4 regions of the Paenibacillus sp. GCM10027627 genome follow, and region 3 is predicted to be linked to each of the others. Evidence: riboswitches for the same ligand, from Rfam matches in the RefSeq annotation. Region 3 holds a riboswitch; each other region holds the start of a gene.
The links. A riboswitch is a leader RNA that binds a small molecule or an ion and turns the genes downstream of it on or off. The one in region 3 is predicted to bind cyclic di-AMP.
Positions count from the first base shown of each region.

Region 1: it holds a riboswitch for cyclic di-AMP, as region 3 does, so the genes downstream of both, ACFQZE_RS01145 (potassium channel family protein) here and ACFQZE_RS10660 (hypothetical protein) in region 3, are expected to answer to the same signal.
Region 2: it holds a riboswitch for cyclic di-AMP, as region 3 does, so the genes downstream of both, ACFQZE_RS13755 (hypothetical protein) here and ACFQZE_RS10660 (hypothetical protein) in region 3, are expected to answer to the same signal.
Region 4: it holds a riboswitch for cyclic di-AMP, as region 3 does, so the genes downstream of both, ACFQZE_RS21315 (C40 family peptidase) here and ACFQZE_RS10660 (hypothetical protein) in region 3, are expected to answer to the same signal.

Region 1 covers NZ_JBHTHB010000001.1:260,358-265,418, reverse strand. The annotation lists gene ACFQZE_RS01150 (TrkH family potassium uptake protein) at 1-460, opposite strand, end outside; gene ACFQZE_RS01145 (potassium channel family protein) at 472-1,134, opposite strand; cyclic di-AMP (ydaO/yuaA leader) riboswitch at 1,244-1,392, opposite strand; gene ACFQZE_RS01140 (methyl-accepting chemotaxis protein) at 1,579-3,597, opposite strand; gene ACFQZE_RS01135 ((Fe-S)-binding protein) at 3,731-5,061, opposite strand, start outside.
Region 2 covers NZ_JBHTHB010000003.1:416,293-421,353, forward strand. The annotation lists gene kdpA (potassium-transporting ATPase subunit KdpA) at 1-1,427, opposite strand, end outside; gene ACFQZE_RS13755 (hypothetical protein) at 1,636-2,061, opposite strand; cyclic di-AMP (ydaO/yuaA leader) riboswitch at 2,188-2,347, opposite strand; cyclic di-AMP (ydaO/yuaA leader) riboswitch at 2,428-2,626, opposite strand; gene ACFQZE_RS13760 (sulfatase family protein) at 2,993-4,669, shown strand; gene ACFQZE_RS13765 (MBL fold metallo-hydrolase) at 4,691-5,061, opposite strand, start outside.
Region 3 covers NZ_JBHTHB010000002.1:590,659-595,719, forward strand. The annotation lists gene ACFQZE_RS10645 (Glu/Leu/Phe/Val family dehydrogenase) at 87-1,466, shown strand; gene ACFQZE_RS10650 (hypothetical protein) at 1,505-1,828, shown strand; gene ACFQZE_RS10655 (aldolase catalytic domain-containing protein) at 2,476-3,435, opposite strand; cyclic di-AMP (ydaO/yuaA leader) riboswitch at 3,602-3,779, shown strand; gene ACFQZE_RS10660 (hypothetical protein) at 3,784-4,230, shown strand; gene ACFQZE_RS10665 (ABC transporter permease) at 4,339-5,061, opposite strand, start outside.
Region 4 covers NZ_JBHTHB010000007.1:38,873-43,933, forward strand. The annotation lists gene ACFQZE_RS21300 (EAL domain-containing protein) at 1-155, shown strand, start outside; gene ACFQZE_RS21305 (GNAT family N-acetyltransferase) at 172-645, opposite strand; gene ACFQZE_RS21310 (MFS transporter) at 760-2,010, shown strand; gene ACFQZE_RS21315 (C40 family peptidase) at 2,046-2,531, opposite strand; cyclic di-AMP (ydaO/yuaA leader) riboswitch at 2,536-2,684, opposite strand; gene ACFQZE_RS21320 (glutamine--tRNA ligase/YqeY domain fusion protein) at 2,921-4,594, shown strand; partial or broken gene mobA (molybdenum cofactor guanylyltransferase) at 4,780-5,061, shown strand, end outside.

The DNA of each region.
Region 1 (5,061 bases), on a different contig from region 3:
GAATCCATCTAAGCCATAAAAATAGCGCCCCTGCCGCCTCAACTGAAAACGTAATGATGACGATACGAAGCACAAGCTTGATCAGCCCTTGAATCGAGGTCGCCTTTGTCGACTCCTGAATAAACACGCGCTGCTTTAATCCGATGCGCTTTCCAAGCAGCAATGCAATGATGACGCCATAGGTCATAAAGCCGATTCCGCCAACTTGAATGAGAAGCATGATGACGACTTGGCCGAACACCGTATAGGCAGAACCTGTATCGACAACGGCAAGCCCCGTCACGCAAACCGCGGATGTAGACGTAAACAGCGCATCCAAAAAGCCGATAGACTTGCCGCTTGTCGAGGCTAAAGGCAGTGCCAGCAAAATGGCGCCGATCAAAATAATGACCGCAAATCCGATTACTGTCCATTGATGAGGATTCAGTTCCGTTTTTCTTTTGAAGCCTATCAAATCCATCGGTATTCCCCCTAATCCTCAAACATTCTTTCAAAGCGGGTAATATCGCTGTTTTTTCCTACGATTACAAGCATATCGCCTTCATAAATCAGCTCATCCGCGTGAGGAGACACAACCAAATCGTTGTCCTTTCTTCGAATGGCGATGACGCTGCAGCCGAATTTGGCGCGGAAATTGAGCGTTTTGAGCGTCTTTCCGCCAAAGGTGTCGGGAGCAATAATTTCGACCAAGCTGTATTCGGGCGACAGCTCCAAATATTCAATCATATTTTTGGAGGTGACTTGATGGGCGACACGGACACCCGTATCCCGCTCGGGATGAACGATATGATCGGCCCCGACACCTTCAAGCACTCGTTGATGATAATCGCTTGTCGCTTTCGCCGTTACCATCTTTACCCCTATATCCTTTAGAATTAGTGTGGTCAAAATGCTGGATTGCAAATCTTCCCCGATTGCCACGATGGCATGGTCGAAGTTGCGGATGCCGAGTTCTCTCATCACTCCGTCATCCGTAGAGTCCGCCTGGTACACATGCGGCAGGATGGAGGCAAATTCCTGCACTTTTCGCTCATCCTTATCAATGCCCATTACTTCGTACCCCAAAGACAGAAGCGTCTTTGTTACGCTTTCTCCAAATCGGCCAAGACCAATCACAACAAACTGCTTTCTCATTCCAGTGAGCCCCTTTTCTTCTCTCTAATCATCGTAAAAATACATTTGGACACAGCAAAAAACCGCAGAGAAAAGGCTCTCCGCGGTCAATTGAACACAAATGGGCACACTTATCTCTCGAACAACGCTTACGAGGTTAGCTGTCGGATTCGGGAGTCGAGACCTCCCTACCAATGAATGGATTCACCCCTGCGGCGCGCTAAGCTGCCGCTATGGTTCCCCCGCTGTTCCTTCCGGAACATTGAGCGTTTCGTATATTCAGCTATTAGCTAATGCTACTCCTTTCTATTTCAATTGTAAAAGTCGATTCCGGTCAAATTTCGACTAAAAAGGATTGAAAACCGAATAATATAGCGCTTACATTCAGAACAAAGTCAGCCAATCAACGATTCTTTCATTTTTTTGACGATTTTCGCTAGTTTTGAAAATAAATTTGAAGCGATTCTATTTCACTTTGAAAGCGGATGACAGCTCTTGGAGCTCTGTTGCCATTCGGCTAAGCGATTCCGAAGACGAGGCGATTTCCTCCATCGAATGGTGTTGCTGATTCGAGGCTTCCGCAATGCTGCCGAGCTCCTGCAACGATTGTTTGGAAATGCCCAGCATTTCGTTCGTGGACGCCGAAACCTGCTCCGTGCTTGCAGACAACTCCTCCGTCGCGGCCGACACTTCCTGAATTTGGGCCGAAACGCCTTCTACCGCGCGAAGAATCGTTTGGAACACAACGCCAACTTGGTCGAACTGCTCCACGCTTTTGGCCACTTCGTTGATGCCTTCGGTAATCGATCTGGATGTAAGCTCCGTAGAATCTTGGATTTCTTGCAGGATGGCGCCAACGGATTCCGCAGCAGCCGTCGTTTGCGATGAAAGCTTTTTGACCTCGCCCGCTACGACCGCAAATCCTCTGCCCTGCTCGCCTGCACGCGCCGCTTCGATCGAAGCGTTGAGTGAGAGCAAATTGGTTTGCGCCGCAATTTCGGCAATGTATTTCAATATTCCTTCGATTTGTGCCGACTTGGCTTCTAACTCGCGCACTCTTGCCGCCGATTGTTCTACCGCTTCGCTCGCTTGTTTAATTTGTTCCACCGCTGTCCTGACGACCAATTCGCCTTGCGACACTTCAGCATGGACCTGCTGAGACTGCTCGCTCACAACGCCGGAGGATTCTGCAATTTTTTGAATGCCGATGGCCATCTCCTCCATCGCAACGGCGGATTGCTCAGAACCTTCGAATTGGGTACGCGAACCCGCCGCAACGCGCTCTGCCGCTACCGCTGTTTCCTTGGCCGACTTGGCATTGCTGGCGGAAATCGCCGTCAATTGCTCGGATGACACGGCAGCATGCTCCACCGCTTCCGACAGCTTGGACAACGTCGCTTTGAACGAATCCAGCATCCCGTTCATGTTCAGTTTGAGCTGCTGCATTTCATCTCTGCCTTTTACCGGAAGCCGATCCGTCAAATCTCCATCCGCCACTTTTTTCATCAGCTTTGTCATTGCCGCAACCGGACGCAAAATAAATCCGGAAGAGAAATAAGAAATGACGGCGATGATCAGAGCGCAAACCGCGATAATGATGATTCCCGTCTCCTGCGATTGCAGAACTCCGCTCATCAGCTCGGAGGCATCGCCGGAAACGACCACTCTCCAGCCCGTCCGTTTGACGGCAGCATAGGCAGCTAGTTTGGGAGTTCCGTCCGCTTCCGAATAGTTCACACTTCCGGTTTCCAGCTTCAATACTTCTTCGGTATATCTTTTTAATTTAGCCTCGTTGGCATAATCCTTAATTGGCTTGCCGATTTTCTCCTTCGTCGGATGAGCCAAATAAATGCCGTCTTTAGACAGCAAATATGCGTAGCCCGTTTCTCCAATTTTTTGACGGTTCAATTGATCCAGAAGCTTGCCGGGATTAACGCTTGCTTGCACAAGCCCTTTAAACACACCGCTTCCGTCCAAAATCGGAACATCGACAATAACGGTGCTTTGACCCGTCATACCGTCATGTAAAATATCGGAGACGCCTGCCGTTTTTTCCTCCTTAATTCGCGCAAAATTGGTAAACGAGGAAATGTCCAGTTTTTGCCCTTGATCCTTTACCGCCTGCCCCTTGTCATTGGAGTAGCCAAACGTATAAACGTCAGGATCCATCGCTTTCATCGATTTGAGCAGCGGCACTATCGTCTCCGGATTTCCGCCTAGGAAAACATCCTTGTACGTAAGAAGCATACTTTCCATAGCTGCAATTTTGCCCTCGACAAAAGCGTCAATCGCGGCTGCGTTGGATGTGGCCAGGATCACTTCTTTGTCTTTCACGCCATCTTCTACATTACCGGCAAACATGACGGATAATGAGGTAGAGACGAGCAAAAGCGGAACAACGGTGAGCAAAAGAAGAAATAGCGTAAATTTAGTCCGGATTGAACCCCACCATTTTTTGAACCCCGCTATTTTTTTGTTTTCCATCCTGTAATCCTCCCACGCCAATTTAACTATTATTTCGGCAATTGGGGCGGACTGATGAATGGAATTCGACAGTATTTACAATAAAATCCTTTACCTAAGAAGGTAAAGGATTTGTAAAGGAGAGGCTTCCTCTCTATTCCGCTAGTCTCTCGTACAAATAATCGACAATATGCATCGCTTTCATAGGATGCGGCGGCTTATGTTTTTCAATTCCAAGCTTCATTTGGAGCAGGCAGCCCGGGTTGCTTGTGAGCATATAGCGGGCTTTGGTACCTGCGGCATGCTCCATTTTGTGCTCCAGCAACTGCCCCGCCATCTCCGGCTGCGTCACATTATAAATGCCCGCTGATCCGCAGCAGCGGTCTCCTTCCTTCATCTCGACAAAGGCCGCATTTTCGACGCTTCGCATCAGCTCGCGGGGAGCCGACGAACTTTTCATCACATTGCGCAAATGACAGGAATCTTGATACGTAATGACCGTATCCGTACCTGTGCTCTCGCTCTGCGAAGTTTCGACAAACCTTGGAACTCTTCCTTTTTCGACGATCAGTTTGCTAATATCGAGCACTCGCTCTGAAAATAGACGCGCTTCCTCGCGAAGTTCCGAGTCCCCATCATCGTGGAACAAATGGCCATACTCCACCAGCAGCGCTCCGCAACCGCCTGCATTAGAGGCAATATAATCAATGCCCGCTTCCTTAAACGCATGGATATTCAATTTAGCGAGCGCTTTTGCATCCTCCATTTCGCCGCTATGGGCATGAAGCGCCCCGCAGCAAGCCTGAGCCGTTGGAATAACGACCTCAAAGCCGGCTTCCGACAGCAGCTTGACTGTGTTGACGTTGGTTTCCGCAAACATAACATCCATGATGCAGCCTCTAAACAAAGCGACTCGCGCAACAGGCTCTCCTTTTGCCGGGTAAAACGTGCCCAGCCGCTCCACTACGCCTTTGACTGCTGCATCCGGCAAAATCGCTTCCATTTCTTGCAGATGGCGGGGAAACAGCTTCATCATCCCCGTCCCTCTCGCCAGCTTGCGCAGGCCGGATTTTTGGTAGACGGCAAGCGCTCCCCCAAGCAGTTTCAGACTGCGGCGATGCGGAAACACTCCTTTGAACATCAGCTTGCGCAGTCCCTTGACGGGGGCGCTATACTGGGCGTGATCGCCAATCGCATCTCTGGCTTGCTCAATCAATTGGCCGTATTTCACATCGGCAGGGCAGACAGGCTCGCAAGCTCTGCATCCCAGGCAATGATTCATTTGCTCTTGAAAGGCAAGATCGGGGTCCATCAGCCCGTCGGCCACCGCTTTCATAAGGGCAATCCGCCCCCTTGGAGATTCCGGCTCCATTCCCGTCTCGCGAAACGTCGGGCAGGCCGGAAGACAGAAGCCGCAGCGCATGCAATTCGTCAGTTGATCGTAGTCCAGCTTATTTAGCAAAGTTTGCGCTAGCGGATTCGTAT
Region 2 (5,061 bases), on a different contig from region 3:
ATATTCCAGAACGGCGTATTGTCGCCGAGCCCCTCAAAGCCGGAGCCGTTATTCGCGGCCGAGGAAGTAAATTCGTAAAGCGCCTGCGTCAAGCCGTGGAAGCCGGGATTGGAAATCGTATCCGGGTAGAGCATGAGCGCAATCGCCGTCGGGATAAGGATAAGAATCGGCTGAACGAGCAGCGTGGCCGCAATCAGCTTCATTTCTTTTCCTTCGATTTTTTTGCCCAAAAATTCCGGCGTCCGTCCTACCATAAGTCCTGCCAAAAATACGGCGATAATGGCGTACATCAACACATTCATAAATCCGGCGCCGATGCCGCCGTAAATGGTATTGAGCATCATATTGGCCAGTGGTACTAGTCCGCCAAGCGGCGTTAACGTGTCGTGCATCGTATTGACGGCGCCCGTCTCGGCTGCCGTAGTGACGACGCTGTAAATGGAGGAACCTGTCACCCCAAAGCGGGCTTCCTTACCCTCCATGCTGCCTTGCGAGACATCTACTCCAAGCGCGTTGAGCGCTGGATTGCCCGCATTTTCCGCCATAAGCGATAGGGCCGTCATGATCACAAACATGATGCCCATCGCCCAGAACAATACGCTGCCCTGTTTCTTATTGCCAACCATCTTTCCATAAGTAAAAGGAAGGGCGGTTGTGACGAGCAGCATCAGAAGCATTTGGAGCATGTTAGAAATGTTCGTCGGGTTTTCGAACGGATGCGCCGAATTGACGCCAAAAAATCCGCCGCCGTTATTGCCAAGCTCCTTAATTGCGAGGAATGAGGCGACCGGGCCCCTTGCGATCGTTTGCTCCGCGCCTTCCAGCGTCGTTGCGGTCGCCGAAGATTCCATCGTTTGCGGCACGCCTTGCGTTACGAAAATGAGCGCCGTTACAAAAGCGATTGGCAGCAGCACCCGGGTAAGCGCACGAACCAAATCGACAAAAAAGTTGCCGAGCGGCTTGCCCGCAAGACCGCGAATAAAGGCGATGACAGCAGCGAGTGTAGTCGCCGGAGCCGTAAACATCAGGAAGACGATAGCGATCATCTGAGCCAAATAGGATAAGCCGCTTTCGCCGCTGTAATGCTGCAAGTTCGTATTTGTAATAAAGCTTATGGCCGTATTAAAAGCGAGCGTCGGCTCCATCGGTCCGATATCGCTCGGATTAAGCGGAAGCAAATGCTGAAATCTGAAAAGCGCATAAACGATGATAAGCATAAACACATTAGTGCAAAGCAGCGCGAACACGTATTGCTTCCAGCTTTGATTGATATTTTTAATGCCGCTAAGGGCCATAATCGGCTTCTCCAGCCAACCAAAGGCCTTGTCTACTCCGGAAGGCGCATAATCAAACGCCCTCGCTATATATAAGCCGACCGGCTTCGCCAAAAGCACGACGATGAGCAGCAGCACGGCTATCGAAACCATTCCCAGCATAGTCAATTCCGTTCCCTCGTTTCGTTAAAATTGCTCCGGATTTTGAAGCACGTACAACAAATAAAGAAAAACCGCTGCAAGCAAGGAGTACAACACGATCATTTTTTGTCCCTCCCGCTATCCGTTTCTTTGGCGGACCAAGTGGCAAGACCCCACATGGCGGCCACAAGCGCCACCAGCAATGCAGCCATAGCTAAATCTAACATTCCGCTTCCTCCTTCCGGTTTTCCTCGTCTTCCTCCAGCAGTTCCTCCGCTTTTAACGTTTCGTGCAGCAATTGATCCGCTCCGAGATGCCGGTACAAGCCCGGTATGCTCGCGCTTTGCGTCACCACGATAATCCGGCCCAATACAAAAGGGCGAATCAGCTTTAAATATCTGCAAATGAGGGGGACAGAGTCGTCAAATAAATATACATTTCCGATCGATCCCATTTTCAATGGACAGTCGGCCGCTTTTGTATCGAGCCTCACGAACCGGTTAATGCCGAATCCTTCGTGGATTCTCTTCTGCCTGGCGCTGTTGACAACGGCCGCGACGGGCAATCCTCGCGAGAGCAGCAGCTTCACAAATTGGCGCGCCGGTTCGTTCGGCGCATAAACAAGCGTTAACAGGGGGCCGTTCATCTCATTCTCCTTTTGGGTGATATAGGCCAAATGGGCATAAAAAAAGAAGCCTGCGAAGGAGGGTCCTTCGCGGCTTCTTCTAGCGGCATAACGAAAAAGCTTCGTTCATGCCGAAGAGCTGCAATTGGCCTCTCTCGATTCCGCTTACGAGGTTAGCTGTCGGATTCGGGCGTGAGAGTCGCCCTACCGGATCTTCTAAAGATCCGGATTCACCCCATGATTTCTAGTTCGAAATCGATTGGTTCCCCCGCTTTCTGCATACGCAGAAACTCAGCGTTTTACGTGCATATTCCTATTTTAGACAACAAAAAACCACAGAGGCTAATGCCCCTGCGGCCGTCAACTGCTCACGATCACAAGTCGCACCCTCTCTCAAAACAACGCTTACGAGGTTAGCTGTCGGATTCGGGCGGTGAGAGTCGCCCTACGCTTGCTTAGGCCCTTCCATGGCAGCGGCCGCAAGCGATTCACCCCTGCATGCCTCCATCGCGGCTCTCACACCGGAAAGAAGCTTGCTGTTGGGTCCCCCGTTTTTCCTTTCTGGAAAACTCAGCGATTCAAAAGTTGCATTTACGTAAATCATTCATAAATCATAATCGAATCTTACTCCTGCTGCTGGAAAGTGTAAAGGCGGCGAAAAAGCATCTTTGAACCGTTTTACATATGCTGTCATCGGAATTAGCGTTTACAATGGCCGTTCTCTAAGAAATACTCTTCTTTTCTCAGCCGATCTCGTTTTTTCCCATTTTGCGCAAAGAATGGGCCGACGCTTTCATACGCGGACTCTTTGTTTGTTCTGTGTGTGCTCTTTACGTGCTCTATGTGGGTTGTATGTGCACTCTATGCAGGCTCAATGCCAGCGGCTGCGACTAATCGGCGTCTTTTCTTCATACGCTGGGGGTAAAGACTTTGTAGTCGGGGAAGTGGGAAAATGGTGGAAACAAGCCGTAGGGAACCGGACAGGCCGAACATTCTTGTGCTTCTTGTAGATGAAGAAAGGTATCCACCCGTGTATGAAAACGAAGAAATAAAAGAATGGCGCCGACGCAACTTGACCGCACAAAACGGTCTTAGACAGCATGCGGTCGAATTTCGCAGACATTATATTGGAAGCTCCGCCTGCTCTCCCAGCCGTGCTACTCTATTTACCGGACATTATCCATCGCTGCATGGCGTCAGCCAAACGACGGGCATCGCCAAGGAGCCTTTCGACTCCGACATGTTTTGGCTTGATCGGAACACGGTGCCGACGATGGGAGACTACTTCCGCGAGGGCGGCTATCAAACGCATTACAGAGGAAAATGGCATATTTCCTATCCAGACATTATCAATCCGGGCACGCATGACTCGATCCCAAGCTACGACACCTTCTCAGGCGTACCCAATCCTAAGTTGGAACGGCTTTACCAAAGTGCAAACCGCCTTGACGGCTATGGCTTCTCCGGCTGGATCGGCCCCGAGCCGCATGGGAAAAATCCGCGGAACTCGGCCTCTTCTGCCGGATTCGGTGTGAGCGGAAGAGACCCGTTTTTTGCGGCGGAGACGGTGGAGCTTTTAACGGCGCTCGATTTGCAAAAGAAACAGGACCAAGCAGCTAAGCCATGGCTAGTCGTCTGTTCTTTAGTCAATCCGCATGATATTGTGCTGTATGGCTCGCTGACGGAGCGGATGGCTGCGTTCCGCTTCCAAGTGGATCCGGATGTTCCAGACGTTGCCCCTCCTCCCACTCTATATGAATCGCTGCAAACAAAACCGCGCTGCCAGGCCAGTTACAGGGATACCTATCCTAAGGCGCTGCAGCCGATTTGGAATCAGCCGTTTTACCGGCGGCTGTATTATCAATTGCAAAAAAATGCAGACCAGCAAATGGCGAAAGTCATTGACGCGCTCGCCCGCACTTCTTTCTACGACGATACGATTGTTGTATTTGCATCCGATCATGGAGATTTGCTAGGAGCGCATGGTCATCTGTTCCAAAAGTTTTATTGCGCATACGAGGAGTTTTTGCATGTGCCTATCCTTTTTCACAACAAGCGGCTTTTCCCTGGACACTCATTCGTCGATTCGCTGACGAGCCACATCGATCTTGTGCCTACGCTGCTCGGGCTGGCGGGGATCGACGCGGAGTCTATTCGAGAACGGCTAAAGGGGACGTTCAGCGAAGCCCGCAAGCTTGTAGGCCGCGATCTTTCGCCTTGGCTGCTGGATAGGAGTGCTCAGCCGATTCCGAACGAGCCTATTTATTTTATGACGGACGATGATGTGACGAGGGGCCAGCATCAGGTCAGTCCGTTCGGCGTGCCATACGCCTCTGTCGTGCAGCCGAACCGAATTGAAACCGTCATAGCCCCAATTCCCCGCAATGGGAAAACTCAGCTTTGGAAATATTCGCGATACTTCGCCGGAGATTCAAATGACGGTGGAGAAGGGATACCGGATGAATATGAATTGTACAATTTGTCGGAAGATCCTTTGGAAGTCTTCAATTTGGCACATAGCGCTCATGCTTCGCCGGAGACGATGAAGGTTCAAAAATCGATGATGCGGGTATTGGAGGCTCAGAGGAAACAAAAAAGGCTGCTTCCCGAGCAGCCTGGCATTAGCTAGTTTTTAAGAGGGGATCTGTTGCTACAGGATAATGGATTCCGTTGCTTTAATTGCATTAAGCTTTATTTTGCCAATACTCGCTTTCTCCAGACGGGAATCGATATCCGGCGTCTCGCTATATAAAGGTGGATGGTGGATAGCCTTGTAGTGAATCGGGACCAGCACTCCTGCTCCGAGCACAACGGCAGCCGAAACCGCCTGCTCCGGCGTCAGACAAATGGGCTCTCCGCTAGGCGTCAAACCCGGATATTCCATAATGGCGCCGTTAACCGGCAGACAAGCGGCGTCAATCGGGCCATATTTGGAGGCAATCTTCCACCAGTGGCCATGCCAAAGCGTATCCCCGCCATGGAATACCGTTTTCCCGCCGCTCTTCACAACCCAGGATACTT
Region 3 (5,061 bases):
TGACCTATTTCAAAGGAATCGGCAATATATGTTACAATCAAACAAGGCAATACATTTATTACCTACAACAAGGAGGTCATAAATTTATGGCAAGCCAAACCGGAGCCATTGTACAGCAATCACTAAACGCATTAATGGACGATCCGTCCTTCCTGCCGCAAGTGCAGGGCGAACGCCGCGAGCAGGCGTTTCAATCTTTGGGGGCGATACTTTCAACTCCCAATAAGGTACATAAAGCTTTTTTGCGGATTGCGCTGGAAAATGGGAATGTCGTGCGTATTCCGGCGTTTCGGATTCAGCATAACGATGCTCTTGGGCCTTACAAAGGCGGCATTCGTTTTCATGAATCGGTAAACGAAGATGAGGTCACCAATTTGGCAGCGCTGATGACGTTGAAAAATGCGCTGCATGAAGTACCCTTTGGCGGCGGAAAAGGCGGCGTTGTCCTCAACCCGAGAATTTATTCGGAAAAAGAGCTTTATCAAATATGCAAAAAATACGTTCAATATTTCAGCGATGTGCTTGGGCCGGATAAAGATATTCCCGCTCCCGATATGGGAACAGGCGAAAGAGAAATGGACTGGATGATGGCAGAGTTCAAAAATATCCATCCCGGCTCTCCTTATCTTGGCAGCTTCACAGGCAAAAGCATCGTCAGCGGCGGCTCGCTAGGCCGTAGGGAAGCGACGGGCAAAGGGGTTTATTTTACATTCCGTTACCTCCTGCACGATTTTATCCGCGACAATCGAAGCTGGCTGGCCAAAACGTCCAACGCGTTTGCGGAAACAGCTCTTGCCCACGCGGACAAGCCGCTTAGCATCGCCGTTCAAGGCTTCGGCAATGTCGGATCTGTCACGGCAATGGAGGCTTTCAAATGCGAGTCCCTTCGCGGCAAAGTAGTCGCCGTCAGCGACCGGAACGTCACTCTGTACCATGAAGGCGGCCTAGACATTCCTGCTCTGGTCGAATATGCGGCTGCGAATAGGGGCGACCTGCCTGCCACTGAAGCGGCTTTGCAGGAAAGCGGAATTCAAGGAAAGCTGCTAGGGCGCGAAGATGTTCTTTATTTAAATGTAGACGTATTGTTTCTGGCTGCGCTTGAGGATCAAATCCACAGCAGCAACGTGCAGGACGTCAAAGCCAGAATCATTGTCGAGGGAGCCAATGCGCCTATAACGGGAGAAGCGGATGAAATTCTCGCGGCAGAGGGCGTCATCATTATTCCCGATATTTTGGCGAACGCCGGCGGGGTGATCGTCTCTTATTTCGAGTGGCTGCAAGGTCGGGAAACACAGTTCTATTCGGAAGAGGAAGTGTATAAGCAACTGTTCGCCAAAATGCAAAAAACGATGAGCAGCATTCTGCCGGCTTATTTCGGCGATCCACTATCGCTACGGCAAAATTGTTTTGTTCATGCGGTAACGAAGCTTTCATCCGTCCTTTACCGCCAAGGGAAGTTATATTAACAGGTGTGGTTAGATAAGCGGTACTGATTGGGGAAGGAATGAACAGCATGGATATGGAGACGCTCGTTTTGGAAAAGCTGGATATCCGCTTTGGCGGACGGGACTTTCACAGCCTCGACTTTCAAAAAGCGGAGCTAGTTCTGGTGACGCAATATGGCGACCGTCTTTGGTATATCGACGTGGATGGAATTAGCGACGCCGGGCTTCTGGAATGGTTCAGTCATAGCGACGATATTAAAGTGGAACTGCTCGCCGTGGTGAAGAGCGGTGAGGTTTGGGAAGGAACCGGATATTTGCATCCTAATGAACCGAACCGGGCGGCAGCTATTCGAGGAGAAGGCGAACTGAAGAAGACGCAATAATTTATTTAAAGTTTAAAAGAGGACGGAGCGTTGTGCTCCGTCCTTCTCATTTAAATTTCTTTTTTAGGACGAACGTTTCGCCAGGCAATCGCTCTTGCCAAAAGGAAGTATGGTGACTGCCAAGCCAAACAAGCCGAGGATGCATTTAGTTGAGCCAGAAACCACTACACGTGTCGTAACCCACTATTTAGAGCTTTTAGTTGTGCCAGAAACCACTACACAAGTCGTAACCCGCCATTTGGAGCTTTTAGTTGCGCCAGAAACCACTACATAAGTCGTAACCCGCCACTTAGAGCTTTTAGTTGCGCCAGAAACCACTACACAAGTCGTAACCACCATGTAGAGCTTTTAGTTGCGCCAGAAACCACTACACGAGTCTTAACCCACCATGTAGAGCTTTTAGTTGCGCCAGAAACCACTACACGAGTCGTTTCCCGCCATTTGGAGCTTTTAGTTGCGCCAGAAACCACTAAATTAGCTTGTCAGACGGTTTGATCATAGTTTTTGGCGGTCTCAAAGCCTCAGACTTACGTATATCAAAAGTTTCTCAACAACACAAAAGGAGGGAGCGTTATGCTCCCTCCTTTTGTATTTATTTCTGCTACACAATTTCAACCAAATAAGTTCAACTAAATAATTTCGTCTAATTATTTCGAAGAAATTTCCGGTGTCGTCAAACGGTCGTAGAAATCGACCGCTTTGTCCTTGTCAGCCGATGCGCGAAGCGCCATTGCGGAGCGCGGATGCTCATCCAAAATGCCTGTAATCATGTAAGGAATGATGTAGCCCCACTCTTCTTTTTCGCGAAGCGGGATCATGTATTTTTCGATCATGTCCAGCACTGGGCGGACGTTATACTTCGTATTTTGCAATTCGGAAACAAGAAGCTCCGTATTGCAGTTGCCCGCTGCACGGCCCATGCCGTAAACGGAAGCGTCCAGCAGCTCTACGCCTTTGCCGGCAGCAACTAATGTATTGGCAAACGCCAATTGCATGTTGTTGTGAGCATGAACGCCAAGACGTTTGTTCGGCAAATATTGCTGGAATTTATCCACCAAGTAGCCAACATCATCCGGCTTCAAGCTGCCGTAGGAATCCACGATATAAACGACGTCGACGACGCTATCGTTAATCAGGTTGAACGCCTCTACCAGTTGGTTCTCCATAACGTTGGAAAGAGCCATAATGTTAAGAGTCGTTTCATAGCCACGGTCGTGGAACACTTGCACAAGCTCGAGCGCCTTATCTACATCTTGAATGTAGCAGGCTACGCGAATCAGGTCGAGCAAGCTCTCGCTGCGAGGCAAAATGTCGTTTTCGTCAACGCGGCCGATATCAACCAGCGCGGACAGCTTTGTATTGCCTTTGTTCGGAATGACCTTCTTAAGAAAATCATCGTTTAGAAAACGCCAAGGGCCTGCCTCTTCCGCACCCTTCAGCAATTTAGGCGAGTTTTTGTAGCCGATCTCCATATAATCTACGCCGGCTTCGTTCAGGCAATTATAAAGGTGCTGGACAAACTCGACACTGAAATCCCAGTTATTCACGAGTCCGCCGTCGCGGATTGTACAATCGACAATTTTGCAATGACTAGTTTTCGAATGCATACTTGCTGCTCCTTTTGATCTGAACATGAGTTCATTTTTAACTACCATCATACTTGAAAAAGACCATGAACGCAAAGCAAATATGTCGGTAATTGGATAATTTAGACGATTGCCCTTCACCGAATATTTGATTTACAAATTGATATTTTAGAGCTAAACTATTATGTAAACATAAATGCTGAATTTTTTCATCAAGAAAAAAGCGGGGGAACCAACGCAGGGGCTGCTCTATAGATCGCATGCCATTGCCTGCAAGGGGTGAATCCGGGGATTGGTATCTCCGGTAGGGCTACTCTCTAGCCCGAATCCGACAGCTAACCTCGTAAGCGGACAAAGGAGAGATGTCTTATGTTGTCATTATCCGTACATGATTCCCCGTATCCACCGAACGAGCCCCAGCATCTAACCATTCACCGCATTGAAGTATTTGTGATTCCTGCACTTGCGATCGATCCTTCCGGCCATCGTGTCTGTCTGCGTCTTAGCAGCGATCTTGGATATGGATGGAGCGAGCATTTCGTCAGCGACAGCGACGCCAGCTTGCAGCTTGACCGATGGGGAACGCTGCTCCGATCTTTTCTCGGACGATTCACGCTTGCTTCCTTATCGGAAAGTCTTGCCGAGCGAATTGCGGAATCCATTAACCCCGACTACCGCGCTTACAAACTGTTTGCTGGAGCCGTTCAGCTTTTTCATGAATCAGGGACTCAAAAAATCGGTGCCCCAACAGATGTTGGCTTTTCTGAGGAAGCGGTTCTTCAGCAGCGCGCCGTCGCCTATTTGTCGTTGGATTAAATTCAACCCTTGCGCCGGATGCACCGGCAACGGAAACAAAAGGAGCCCTAATCCCCTACAAATGGAGGAGCGGGCTCCTTTTATTTTTCGAGGTTGTCTGCCCGCTCATTACGATCCCGTCGAACGATAATGCCGAACTCCTATCCGCCATACTAGCAGACAAGGGAGCAAAAACAACAGCCCGCCAAACGGAATAAGGATGGGCAGCAGCAAGCTTCCTTCTTTTTTATCCAATAAATAAAGTAGAGGCAAGTAGCTGACGCAGCCAAACGGAATAATAAAGGTAAAAAACCTCGTCACCCCTTTTTCGTAGATGCTAAGAGGATATTGAGCCATTTCCCTCCCTCCGTCTGTAAATACGTTCGCCACCTCCAGCGCTTGCACCGTCCAGAAGCAAAAAGTAGCCGCCAATATAAATATGCCCGTAAAAATAAACACGCCGTTCATAATCATACATAGTAAAATAAGCAGCTTAGGGAGGCTCCATACCGCCGGCAAATTGGAAATGGCCCAAATGATCACGACCATGCTTTGCGTCAGCCTGCCGATTCTCGTAAACTCGAATTTGGAGCCCAACACCTGAAGCGCGGCGCTTCTAGGCCTCACCAGCAGCCGATCGAAATCTCCTCTCACGATAAGAGAAGAAAAAGCGTCAAACCCTCTGGCAAAACATTCGCTCAAAGAAAAGGCCAAATGAATAACGGCGAAACAGAGCGCCACCTCAAAAAAGCTCCAGCCTTTAAGCTGTCCAAATCGCTCGAACATCAGGTACAATCCGCCAAATACTACAAACGGGATAAAAAACTGGCCGAAGCTCATCAGAAAAAACGA
Region 4 (5,061 bases), on a different contig from region 3:
TGCAGCTTAACGAGCAGCGGAGGTCCATCGTTTCGAGGGCCTATGCCGATTTGGAAACGAGAGAGTGGATCCGCACCGTTTCGGTACTCGTGCGCGAAGGGCTTATATTGTTCGCGGATATGCGGGATGCCCACTGTTGTACCGGCAACGGTTAAAAGGCATGGTGAGCCATTAGAGCTGCCGCTCCCGGTAAACCATGCAGTGGCATTCCTTAAGGCCCGTAGGCGTAGGCTTCATATAGGTGTCTTCGATTTGGAACCCGGCTCGATCGTAGGTTCGAATAGCGCGATCGTTCCAGGTCAGCACTTCCAAGTCGATTTCGTTATCCGGCGTTCTGCCAATCGCTTCGCTAACGATCGTCATGACGAATGTGACCCCGAGCCCAAGTCCGCAAAGATCGGGACGCAGGCCGAAACCAAGTCTGGTTACCGATTGCAAAGGGAAAAACTGAACAAAGCCGATGAGTTCATCGGCATGATCGGTTATAGACGCATATTGCTGCTCGCGCAGGGCGGGATCGCCGAATTCATACCCGTCCCTTACCATGTCCGTCCAATCGGGCCAATTGTAGACGTCGTAAGGAGGATCGTACCTCCAGCCGCTGATGGACTCGGCATCATTTAGGGACATGGGTCGAATGGTCATCCCGTCCTCGTATCGTTTATAATATGGAAAGTGATTGAATGTAGTAGTCATGCCTCATTATAGCATAGATAAAATGAGCTTCGACCGGGCGTGCGGGATAGGGGATTAAACGGAATGAAGAAGTTGCTGTGGATTGGCTGCCTTTCTTATTTGGTTATCGGTCTTGCGCATGTTGTAGGCGGGGCGATATTGGAACAGATGATTAGCTATTACGGCATTACATATAAAGACGGCGGGCAGTGGATCATGAATCAATTTCTCGGGTTTTTGGTCGGCGTGCTGTTCGCCCCGTCGCTTACGGCGAGAATAGGCAAAAGAGGGGCCGTGCTTGTGGCGATGGGCCTGCTAGCTGTCAGTGAAGCCGCCTATAGTCTGCTCCTGCCATGGGGATGGATGCTCGCGATTGCTCCTATAGCAGGCATTGGCTTTGGCATGACGGAAGCGATCGTCGGTGCGATGATTATCGATTTGATGAAAGGCAAAGCTTCGGCGATGAGCCGGCTGGAAACCTTTTTCGGCATCGGCGCGCTGCTGATCCCGCTTACAGCGGCTTATTTGATCCAGCAGCATATATGGCAGCTATCGTTCCCTATATTGGCCGCTATGGCAGGCATCACCTTTGTCCTTTGGCTGACGATGTCGTTTGGCAGCTTGGATTCGCAGCTTGGCATGACGAGGAAACCCACCGGGGCCAGCGCCGCGGTCCATGAGTCAGAAGAAGGGAGCCAATCGGCTGCCCATTTAAACAAGAGGCGTCTTGGCTACTCCGCGTCAGCCATTCCCTTTTTGGCGCTGAGCGCAGCTTTCTTCATGGTTTATGTCGGGGTGGAAATGAGTTTCTCCAATTATTTGCCCTCCATCTTGATTGAGCGGACGGATATGTCCGAGTCTTCAGCGACGGCGGCGCTTAGCTTGTTTTGGGGAATGATGGTCATCGGGCGGCTCTTCGCCGGTGTCATTGCGGATCGAATGGGCTATGCGATGTATTTGCTCATTGCGGTGTTAAGCGCTGCTGCCGCATTTGGCATGATGACCGTCACGGATCACGCTTTCTGGTCGCTGCTGTTTATTGCGGTTAGCGGACTATGTTTCTCCGGTGTTTTCGGCATTGCTCTCGTTTATGCAAATGGATTATTGCCGGGCATGACGGAGAGGACGACCAGTCTGTTGGTCGCTTTAGGAGGAGTGGGAGGCGCGGTTTTCCCGCGAATTACCGGATGGCTGATGGACCGGTTTTCCGTACAATGGACGGTTGTTTTGTTGGCGGCTATGACGGCAGGGATGCTGGTGATTTTAATAGTAATGCTGCTGCTCGGACGCAATCAGTCCCGTACAATAAAAGAAGAAGAGGCTGCTCCAGCGTAGTGCGTTACGCGGGAACAGCCTCTTCTCTTTTGTTGCTATTCGGATGCTTGTGTATAAGTGTTAAATTGCTTCTCGTCCATTACGCGGCGTGCCGTTACGAAACGCGATTTGTAATAGGAGGAGTCCACTTTGTCGATCGTTACGCCTTTGCTAGTGGAAGAGTGAGCGAAGCTCCCGTTTCCAACGTAAATGCCGACATGAGAGATGCCGCCGTCGTTCTTGCCGCTTGTGTCAAAAAACACAAGGTCGCCTGGCTGCATTTCGGCCTTTGCTACTTTGTTGCCGACACCCGCTTGGTCTACCGATCTGCGCGGAAGGTCGATGTTCATTTTGTTGAACACATAACCCGTAAATCCGGAGCAGTCAAAACCTTTTGTTGTCGTTCCGCCGTAGTTGTAATCGATTCCGATCAGGCCATCGATAATTCCGTCCATTTTGGAGGCGCTTGCGAACACGCTTCCAACCTGAAACGCCAGCAGAAGTGCGAGTCCTGCCAGAATTGCGCTGACTTTCTTCTTCACTTGATGGAGCTCCTTCCGGTGCCGACGAGGTTAGCTGTGGGGTTCGGTTGAAGGTTCCCTATGATTTCTCAGGCGTCCTATGCAGAACGTCGAAATCAATTCACCCAGAGTGGTTCCCCCGTTTCCCGATAGGGAATTAGGCATTATGTAGTCTGTCATCACTAAGGAACATATTAACTGGAAAATGTAGCTACGTGTTGAATGTGAGAAGATTTTAATAAAACTTAAGAATAACTTAAGAACAACCTTTTTTGCTTTTTGCTGCTTTTCATGAAAATGTGCGTTAACGCTTATTTCTATCGCTTTCTAGCGGCTTATTCGAGTGTATTTTGAATGAATTTTGTGTATTATAAAAGGATAACTATTTACCGTGGGAAAGGTTGGTCGCGATGGAGAATACAGTGGATAACAAGACATCATCCTCAAATTTTATTAAAAATATTGTCGTGGAAGATTTGAAGAGCGGCCGCGTGCAGGAAGTGATTACAAGATTTCCGCCAGAGCCGAACGGATATTTGCATATTGGCCATGCCAAATCGATTTGCCTCAATTTTGAGCTCGCCGATGAGTTCAAGGGCAAGACGAATCTCCGATTTGATGATACGAATCCGGTCAAAGAAGATACGGAATATGTAAATGCGATTAAAGAAGATGTAAAGTGGCTCGGCTTCCAGTGGGATGAGCTTCGGTTCGCTTCCGATTATTTCGAAGAGTTGTATTCCAGAGCCGTTCTGTTGATCAAAAAGGGGAAAGCCTACGTTTGCGATCTGACGCCTGACCAAATGAGAGAGTCTCGCGGAACGCTTACAGAGCCGGGCCAAAACAGCCCTTACCGCGACCGCAGCGTAGAAGAGAATCTCGATTTGTTCGCGCGGATGCGCGGGGGCGAATTCAAGGACGGAGAGCGGGTGCTGCGCGCCAAGATCGATATGGCCTCGCCGAACATTTCGCTTCGCGATCCCGTCATTTACCGGATTTCCCATTCCCATCACCACCGTACGGGAGACGCTTGGTGCATCTATCCGATGTACGATTACGCTCATCCGCTCAGCGATGCGATCGAAGGAATCTCGCATTCGATTTGTACGCTGGAATTTGAGGATCATCGTCCGCTGTACGATTGGGTAGTTGCCGAATGCGAGATGGAATCGGTTCCTCGCCAATATGAATTCGCACGGCTTAATGTAACGAACACCGTCATGAGCAAAAGGTACTTGAAGCAGCTTGTCGACGAAGGAGCGGTCGACGGCTGGGACGATCCCCGCATGCCGACGATCAGCGGGCTGCGCCGCAAGGGCTATACGCCGGAATCGCTTCGCACGTTCTGCCGCGAAATCGGGGTAGCGAGAAGCAACAGCGTTGTCGACGAGCGCAACCTGGAGCATTTTATCCGCGAGGATTTGAAGCTGAAGGCACTTCGTACGATGGCGGTTCTTCGTCCGTTGAAAGTCGTTATTACGAATTATCCAGAAGGGCAAACGGAGCTGCTGGAGGCGGAGAACAATTCGGAGAACGAGGAAATGGGTACGCGTCAAATCCCGTTTTCCCGCGAAATTTATATCGAGCAAGACGACTTTATGGAAAACCCGCCGAGCAAATATTTCCGTTTGTTCCCCGGCAATGAAGTGCGGCTGAAGCATGCGTATTTTATTACCTGCCAAGAAGTGATCAAGGATGAGAACGGAGAGGTAGTGGAGCTTCGCTGCACCTACGATCCAAAAACGAAAAGCGGCAGCGGATTCAACGAGCGTAAAGTAAAAGGAACGATCCACTGGGTGGAGGCGTCTAAGGCGGTTCCTGCCGACTTCCGTTTGTACGAACCGCTCATTACAGACGAGAACAAAGAGGAAGGCGCTTCTTTCCTGGAGCGTATCAATCCGCGTTCGCTGCAGCTGGAGCAAGGTTTTGTAGAGCCGAACATGAAGGATGCCGCGGGCGGAGACAAGTTCCAATTTTTCCGTCACGGATACTTTAATGTTGATCCAAAAGAATCTGCGCCGGAGAAGCTGGTGTTCAACCGTATCGTATCGCTCAAAAGTTCGTTCGACCCTGCCAAAGCTTAAGCGGAGCATCGGCGCCGGAATGCTTGGAGGATGGCCAGCCTAAGTTTGCCGGGCATCGCCTAGTCTTACATCGCAAAACATGCAGCCGGACGTTCTTTCTCATTCGGCGCCGTTTGCGCTGGGGCAGCAGCCTGTCAAGCATCCCGCTTGGCAGGCTGCTTTTTTTAGCGGAGGAGGTGCGGCGTATGTCCGCAACAAAGGTTTGGCCGTTTCATGGATTGATTTTGGCTGGCGGAAGAAGCAGTCGGATGGGGACGGACAAGGCGCGGCTAATCGTCGACGGACAACCCTTGCTGTTGCGGTTGGTTAGGACCATGCAGCAGCTTATGCTGGATGTTACGATCGCTGCGGGAACAGAGGAGCGCGCGGAGTTTTACAGGGACATGTTAGGCAAAGCGTCGCACTCCATCCGGTTTGTAAGCGATCATTATCCCGGCGGAGGCCCGCTTGCGGGGCTGCATGCGGGA